Regions from separate parts of the Leptotrichia sp. genome, predicted to be linked through region 2. Evidence: riboswitches for the same ligand, from Rfam matches in the RefSeq annotation. Region 2 holds a riboswitch; the other holds the start of a gene.
The links. Region 2 has a riboswitch for thiamine pyrophosphate ahead of thiD (bifunctional hydroxymethylpyrimidine kinase/phosphomethylpyrimidine kinase). Riboswitches for the same ligand answer to the same signal wherever they lie in the genome.
Positions count from the first base shown of each region.

Region 1: another riboswitch for thiamine pyrophosphate. It lies ahead of tpx (thiol peroxidase); the one in region 2 lies ahead of thiD (bifunctional hydroxymethylpyrimidine kinase/phosphomethylpyrimidine kinase).

Region 1 is NZ_DBHIXN010000005.1:40,325-44,754, reverse strand. Features, by position in the region: gene ACO409_RS01965 (nicotinate phosphoribosyltransferase) at 1-642, shown strand, start outside; gene tpx (thiol peroxidase) at 719-1,360, shown strand; gene ACO409_RS01955 (EexN family lipoprotein) at 1,422-2,060, shown strand; TPP riboswitch at 2,065-2,155, shown strand; gene tpx (thiol peroxidase) at 2,581-3,222, shown strand; gene ACO409_RS01945 (hypothetical protein) at 3,285-3,848, shown strand; TPP riboswitch at 3,860-3,950, shown strand; gene ACO409_RS01940 (thiamine-binding protein) at 4,098-4,409, shown strand; gene ACO409_RS01935 (ABC transporter permease) at 4,381-4,430, shown strand, end outside.
Region 2 is NZ_DBHIXN010000015.1:6,024-10,453, forward strand. Features, by position in the region: gene thiC (phosphomethylpyrimidine synthase ThiC) at 1-724, opposite strand, end outside; gene thiE (thiamine phosphate synthase) at 760-1,365, opposite strand; gene thiD (bifunctional hydroxymethylpyrimidine kinase/phosphomethylpyrimidine kinase) at 1,375-2,208, opposite strand; TPP riboswitch at 2,265-2,370, opposite strand; gene ACO409_RS04435 (tetratricopeptide repeat protein) at 2,567-3,397, shown strand; gene ACO409_RS04440 (DUF4037 domain-containing protein) at 3,419-4,372, shown strand.

The DNA.
Region 1 (4,430 bases), on a different contig from region 2:
AATGCGGTAGAAAATATTATCGGAAAAGATTTGCGTAAAAAAATACTTGCAAGAGATGGAATGGTTACAATACGTCCAGATAGCGGAGATGCAATTACGAATATTCTATTTGCACTTGAAAGTCTGGAAAAGAATTTTGGCTATACTATAAACTCCAAAGGATATAAAGTGATTAACAAAGTTCGTATTTTACAAGGTGATGGAATTAATGAAGATACAATCTGGGATATTTATAAATCTTTAAAGGATAATAAATATTCTGCTGAAAATGTTACTTTGGGCTGTGGAGGATCACTTTTGCAAGGAAATGAAAAATCTAGCATTAACAGGGATACCCATAAATTTGCTATGAAATGCAGCTGTATAAAAATCGGTGATGAAGTTAGGGATGTTTACAAAAATCCTATTACCGATAAAGGAAAAGTGAGTAAAAAAGGACGGCTTGACTTGATAAAAAATAAAAATGGAGAATTTGAAACAGTAAATATTTCAGATTTGCCTGAAAATCAATATCATAAAGATTCTGTGATGGAATGTGTTTTTGAAAATGGGAAAATTTTGAAAACATATACTTTTGAAAAAGTAAGAGGAAATGAAGATTTATTATATAAGCCAACTTTGATAAGAGAAGTATCAAAGTAAAAGTAAATAATAAAAAATAATGATTAATCTGCTATTCAAATGGGAAATAATATAGGATTACGAAAGAAGGAAATAAATGAAAAAAATATTATTATTAGGAGCGGTTGCAATATTGGCAGTCGCTTGTGGAAACAAAGTAAAAACAGAAAATAAAACTGGACAAAATGCAGAATATACGCAATATTTAGACAGCTTGAAAGCTGATAACAATTTAAAAATCACAATGGGAAAAGTTCCAGTAACAATTGTCGGAAAAGAATTGAAAGTTGGAGATAAAATAAAGGAAGTGCCTTTGGTTATAAATTCAAAGCTGGATGAAAAAAATATATTTGAAGATAAAAATATAAAAGTAATTTATACAGCACCGTCGCTTGATACAAAAGTTTGTTCACTACAGACAAAACATTTGAATGAAGCCGCAAAAACTTATCCAAATGTAAAATTTTACTCAATAACAGTTGACACTCCGTTTGCACAGGAAAGATTCTGTACAGCCAATGAAATTAACGGATTAAAGGCAGTTTCTGACTTTAAATATCATCAATTTGGTATTCAGAATGGATTTTTTGTAAAGGAAAAAGGACTGTTGACAAGAGCATTGATTATAGTAGATGAAAATAATAATGTAAAATATATTGAATATGTACCTGAAGAAGGGAAAGAGGCAAATATTGACAAAGCATTAAAATTTTTAAAAAATAATTTGATAAAAAAATAAAACTTTGAAAATTTGAAAAAATGAGGTATAATTAATTGAAAATAAATTTTTTGGAGGAAAAATGAAAAAAATAAAACTATTATTTTTATTTGCAATTTCTACAGTGATTTTCACTGCCTGTGGAGATAAATACAGCATAGGAAATTTGAAAAAAAATGATAAGCTTTTAAAAGAGACTATCATAAAATGTAAAGAAAAAAAAGATGAGAAAATTTGTAAAAACGTGGAACAGGCACAGAATGAGCTGGCACAGGAATGGTGGAACAAAGTAAAACCTGAAGTTTCTACAAAAGTTGAAAAAATGTCAAAAGACATGATGGCAGGAAATGTTAGCTCAAGTATGGAAAGCACACCCGAAAAACTATGGGAATGGGAAGCAAAACATCTTTCAACAACACCGCAAAAGGCTAAAGAAGTAACATTACAGCTATTTAAGCAACTTTCACAGCATATAAAATTTTTAAAATTTGATTATGATTTGAAAAATGTAAAGACAGGACAGACAAGTGCTGGAAGAAATTATGCTATTATACCGACAAAGAGTAGAATTTTAACGCAAGGTAAAGAAATGGAATTAAATCAAAAGACTTTAGCATTTGATGATAAAGGAAAATGGTATTTAGTAAATATCGATGATAAAACTAAAATTATCTTAAAAGAATTATATTCAGATCTTGCAGATGTAAACATAGAACAATAATAAATAAAAAATACTGGGGAGCAGATTTGCTGAGAATTAAACCCATATAACCTGATACAGATAATACTGTCGGAGGAAGTATTTTATATAAAATAAAAAAATCATACTAACTAAAGTAAAATAATACTAAAATTATTTTAAATAGTTTATAAAAATATAGGATCTCCTTTTGATAAGGAGATTTTTTTGTTTTAAATTAATTTTGCTATATTAGTACTTTTTTAAATGAAGGCTAGTACAAAAAAATGTCGTAAACTAGCCATAGGTTGTAGGATTTACGGAAATGAGCAATCCTACAAAAATAAAAAAGAAAGAACATAGTAATTAGTTAAATAATTATGAAATAAATATTAGACCTGTTCGATAACTATACAAACTTAGAATTTAATAAAATAAATATCTTGAAGCAAGGGGTCTTGACCCCTTGTATAGATAAAAAAACTTAGGTTATCGAACATATCTAATGATTAATCTGCTATTCAAATGGGAAATAATATAGGATTACGAAAGAAGGAAATAAATGAAAAAAATATTATTATTAGGAGCGGTTGCAATATTGGCAGTCGCTTGTGGAAACAAAGTAAAAACAGAAAATAAAACTGGACAAAATGCAGAATATACGCAATATTTAGACAGCTTGAAAGCTGATAACAATTTAAAAATCACAATGGGAAAAGTTCCAGTAACAATTGTCGGAAAAGAATTGAAAGTTGGAGATAAAATAAAGGAAGTGCCTTTGGTTATAAATTCAAAGCTGGATGAAAAAAATATATTTGAAGATAAAAATATAAAAGTAATTTATACAGCACCGTCGCTTGATACAAAAGTTTGTTCACTACAGACAAAACATTTGAATGAAGCCGCAAAAACTTATCCAAATGTAAAATTTTACTCAATAACGGTTGACACTCCGTTTGCACAGGAAAGATTTTGTACTGCCAATGAAATTAATGGATTAAAAGCAGTTTCTGACTTTAAATATCATCAATTTGGTATTCAAAATGGATTTTTCATAAAGGAAAAAGGTCTTTTAACAAGGGCACTTATGATTCTTGATGAAAATAATACTGTAAAATATATTGAATATGTTTCTGAAGAAGGAAAAGAAGCTGATGTTGAGAAAGCATTGAAATTCTTGGAAAATAATCTGTTAAAAAAGTAAAAATTTTGAAAATATAAAAATATGAGGTATAATTAATAAAAATGAATCTTCTGGAGGTAAAAATGAAAAAAATTATTTTATTATTGTTAGTTGTTTCAGCTGTTACATTTGCTGCTCCTGCAAATAAAAATAGAAATCAAAACTTGAATACAACTGTTCAAAATAGTAAAAAAGGAGAAACAGCACAGGAAGCTTGGGAAAGAGTAAAACCTGAGATTAAAATACGGCTAAATAAAATTTCAAAAGATTTGGTTGCAGGAAATTATAAAGCAAGTTTTGATGAAATGCCAGAAAAATTTTTAACATACTTGGCTAAAAAGGGATCTATGTCTGTAAATGAACTTAAAAATGTAACTATAAAAACGATGAATAAACTAACAGATAATATGAAAATAATTGAAAATACCTCTGATTTTGAAAATGTTAAAGTAGGGAAAACTGAAACAGGAAGAAATTATGCAATCATACCAACCAAAGTTACAATAATTTATAATGGACAAAAAATAAATGGCGAAGGAAAAACAATGGCATTTGAGGATGGAAATAAATGGTACATTATCAATTATGAAAAAGAGTATATGATTTTCTTAAAGGATGTGTATCCAGACTTAGCTAAAATAAAATAAAATAGAAATAATGAAAAATACTGGGGAGCAATTTTTGCTGAGAATTAAACCCATGTAACCTGTACAGATAATGCTGTCGGAGGGAGTATTTTATATAAAATAAGAAATAATTTTAAAGTTATTTTGTATATCTTTTTAAATTATTTTAGAAAATTTATAGAAATATAGAATCTCCTTGTGATAAGGGGATTTTTTTATACAAAGAAATTTTAAATAAAAAAACAGTTTTAAGGAAAGGGATGATGGATTATGGAAAAAAAAAAAATTAATGCAAGTATTGCAATTCAGGTATTGCCAAATGTTGTAGGAAATGAAGAAATTGTAAGAGTTGTTGATGAAGTTATTGAATTTATTAAAAGCAAAGGGTTAAAAATGAATGTTGCTCCATTTGAAACGACGATAGAAGGAGATTTTGACGAACTTATGGAGATTGTTAAGGAATGTCAGGTTGTGGCTGTGAAGGCGGGGGCTGAAGGTGTAATGTCATATGTAAAAATAAATTATAAACCGAAAGGAGATATTTTAAAGATTGATGAAAAAATTTCAAAATATAACAGATAAAATTGCACCAAGTATTATTAT
Region 2 (4,430 bases):
TTATCTGACAGGCATCTGTTGCATCATTTAAGCAGCCTGATCTTAGTGCATCTCCTAAACTTATTGTCATATCATATTCTTCACAAATATCTAAAAGCTTATCAAAGTTTTCATAAAAAGGATTTTCAGCATTGTGAAGTTCCATCCAGGCATACATAAGCGAACCTCCTCTTGAAACGATATTAGTTATTCTTTCATTCCTTTTGAAAAGTTCTACTGCTTCTCTATTTAACCCTGCATGAATAGTAACAAAGTCCACTCCATCTTCTGCATGTTTTCTTACCACATCTAAAAATTCTTCTGCCTTTATATCCTTTAATTCCTTATCATAAAAGCCAATTGCATCGTAAACAGGAACTGTTCCAATCATTGCAGTAGACATAGCGATTAATTTTTTTCTAAATTTTTCTGTTTTACCAAACGAGCTTAAATCCATTATTGCATCTGCTTTCATATCTATGGCAACTTTTACTTTTTCCAATTCTCTATTTATATTAGGACAATCCTTTGATATTCCTAAATTTACATTTATTTTTGTAGATAAGCCTGTTCCAACTCTTTTTGCTAAAAGAGAGCTATGATTTTTATTTGCAGGAATAGCAATTTCACCTTTTGCCACTCTTTCCATTAAAATTTTTTCATCCATAGATTCACTTTCTGCAATAATTTTCATCTCCTTTGTTAAAATACCTTTTTTAGCAGCTTCCATCTGTGTTTTATACATAATAATATCATCTCCTTGTATTAAATAAAATTTTTTTACATAATATTTACTGTTTTTTTACAATCTTTTTCTGATAATATCCCTGAAACTGCACATATTCCCTGCAGTCCAATATTTTTTAACATACATGCATTATTAATATTTATTCCACCTATTGCAAAAACTGGTATTTTTACACTATTTACTATCTTTTTTAAATCTTCCATTTCTAATTTTTTTGCATTGCCTTTTGTATTTGTTCCAAAAATAGCTCCGCTTCCAATGTAGTCTGCTCCTGATAATTCTGCTTTTTTAGCCTCTTTTGCATTTCTTGCTGTTGCTCCAATTAAAAATTTATTTTTTAAAATCTTTCTTGCCTTTTCTATTGGCATATCAGTCTGTCCTAAATGAACTCCATCTGCCTTGACAGCCTGTGCTATGTCCAATCTGTCATTTATAATAAATAATGCTCCATAATTTTTGCAGATTTCTTTTACTTTTAATGCCTTTTCATAAAAGTCTTTTGTAGAGCTGTTTTTTTCTCTTAACTGAACTATTTTTACTCCACCTTTGATACTTTCTTCTATACATTTATAAAAATCTTTTCCAAGACAGGCTTTTTCATCGGTTACTAAATAAATTTTACAGTCTTTTAAGTCCATATATTCCCCTTAATAAAGTTTTTCTATATCAATATTTTTATATATTTCGCCCATTTGATTTACTGTCCCAGCTATTTCTCCAAAATCTACTGAATTTCTTATTGAACATAAGACAAAATTCTTAGCTTTCTTAACTGAGTCCAGCATAGAATAGCCCTTAGCTAAATTAGAGGCAATAGCTGAAGATAAGCTACAACCTGTTCCATGAGTATTGTTACTAGAAATTTTTTCTCCTTCTAAAATATATATTTCTTCTCTATTCATAAGAATATCCACTGCACTATTTGAAAGATGTCCACCTTTAACAAGAACCCATTTTTTAGTAAAATCTGCAATTATCTTTCCATAAGTTTTCATTTTTTCTATACTATCTATATTTTCTATATTTTCATTCTTTAAAATTATTTTTACTATTTCTTTTGCTTCATCTAAATTAGGTGTAATTATATCTGCCAATTTAAATAATTTATTTACTAAAAAGTCTTTTGTTTCATCTTTTATTAAAGAATTTCCGCTTGTCGCAATCATCACAGGATCAAGAACTATATTTTCTGCTTTATATTTCAATAAAGATTCATATATTATTTTCCCGTTTTCTTTAGTATTTATCATTCCAATTTTTATGGCAGAAACTTTTATAGTATCTAATATTGCTTCTATCTGACTTTTTAACATCTCTATTGAGACATTTTCTATCATCTTTACTTTCTGCGGGTTCTGTGCAGTTAAACTTGTAATAACTGTCATTCCGTAAACTTCATTTGCGGAAAAAGTTTTCAAGTCAGCTTGTATTCCCGCTCCTGCACTGCAATCTGAACCTGCTATTGACAATACATTTTTCATATTTTCCTCCAAATACAAAAAAAGTATATACCTAATTTGTATATACTTTGTAATCTAAAATAAACTTTCTTACTTCCTACGTTGGCATTATCCAAATCAGGTCAAAAGGTCAAGGCTCACATCCTTTTCTCAGTCAATTTATTGACTCCCTTGTAACTAGTTTTATTATTTAATTTTATTATATTTTATTCACACTTAATATAATAGCACATATTTAATTTTTATACAATAGATTCAAAAAATTATTTTTTATATTGTTGCAGAATATAATTTTGTATGGTAAAATTTTATTAAGTAATAAATTTAAAAATGAAATATATTCAAATAAAAAAGAATTGGTGAAAGGGAGAAATCTAAAATGTTAAACGAATTTGAAAAAAAAATTAGAATAAATGAATTGACAAATTTGAGAAAAGAACTTATGCAGCAGGGAAATGTTGTGGAGGAAGTTAAAGTTTTAAAGGAATTAGCAGAACTTACGGAAGATGTTTTTGGAGAAGAAAGTGACGAGAATATTAAAATTTTGAACGAAGTTGGGGGAACTCTTAAATATGTTGGGGAATTTGACACAGCCAAAAATGCTTTGCTGAAAGCACGAGGATTTATTGAGAAAAAGTATGGAAAAGACAGTATTCCATATGCGACTTGCAGCCTAAACTTGGCGGAAGTTTACAGATTTATGAAAAAATATGATAAAACAGAAGATATTTATCTTAATACGATGAAAATTTATGAAGCTAATAATCTTCAAAATGATTATGTCTATGCAAGCGTATGTAATAATTTGGCTCTTTTTTATCAGGAGCTTGGAAGATTTGAAGAGGCGATTGAATTACAGGAAAGAAGTCTGAAAGTATTGGAAAAAGTTGGGGAAAATCCAATTCAGTATGCGATTACATTGAGTAATCTTGTACAGCCTTATTTGAAAGTGAAAAATATTGAAAAAGCTGAAGAATATTTACAAAAATCATTAAAATTAATTGAAAAGGAAGTTGGAAAATCTCACAATTTATATGCGGCAGTCTTAAATAATATGGCAACTTTTTATTTTGAAGAGAATGAATACGAAAAGGCATTGGAATTATTCGAGGAAAGTGCCAAAATCTGTGAAAAAACATTTGGAAAGGAAAGTAATAATTATAAAAATATTTTGGAAAATATTGAAATTGTAAAAGAAAAAATGGTTTAGATTTTTTTAGAAGGAGAAAAAATGGATTCAAATAAAATAAAAGGACTGGAACTTTCAAGGAAATATTTTGAAGAAATTTATCTGCCAGTTATAAAAAGTGAGTTTCCAGAAGTTTTTGAAAAAATGGCGGCTGGACTTGCGGGAGAAGGTTCAGAATGTTTTGGATTTGATGATGAGATTTCGCAGGATCATGATTTTGGACCGTCTTGCTGTATTTGGCTAACTTCGGAGGATTATGGGAAATATGGGCTGAATTTGCAAAAAAGGCTTAATGAGCTACCTAAGGAATTCTTGGGATTTAGGGCATTGAATGTGAGTGAATTTGGAGATGGACGACGTGGAGTTCTGAATATGGATGACTGGTTTTTTAAGTTTTTGGGGGATGTGAAGGCACCTGAAAATTTGTATGATTGGAGATTGATTCCAGAAGAATTGCTTGCAACGGCGGTTAATGGCGAAGTTTTTTTAGATAATTTGGGAAAATTTACAAAAATTAGAAGTGATTTGGAAAAATATTTTCCAGAAGATATACGGCTTAATAAAATAGCCACAAGATGTATGAAAATGGCACAATCTGGGCAGTATAACTATTTGCGGTGTATGAGAAGAAATGAGATTGTGGCGGCAAGGCTAGCGGAAACTGAGTTTATAAACGAGGCAATTCATATAATTTTTTTATTAAATAAAAAGTATAAGCTGTTTTATAAATGGATGCCAAAAGCCTTGAAAAATTTGAAAATTTTAGGAGAAAAAACGTATTTTCTAATTGAAGAATTAGTAAAATTGCCAGTTGGTGCAGTAAACCGAAAATTTCAAATTATTGAAGAAATAAGTGCTAATGTAATTTTAGAATTGAAATATCAAAATATTGTTCCACGACAATTAACAAGCGATTTTTTACAGGATTATGGGCCTTTTGTGCAAAATAAAATAGAAGACGAAAAGTTAAGAAACTGGAATCCTGCGATGGATTAATGTAAAAAATATTAGATTTATTCAATAACTATACAAACTTAGGATTTAATAAATAAAA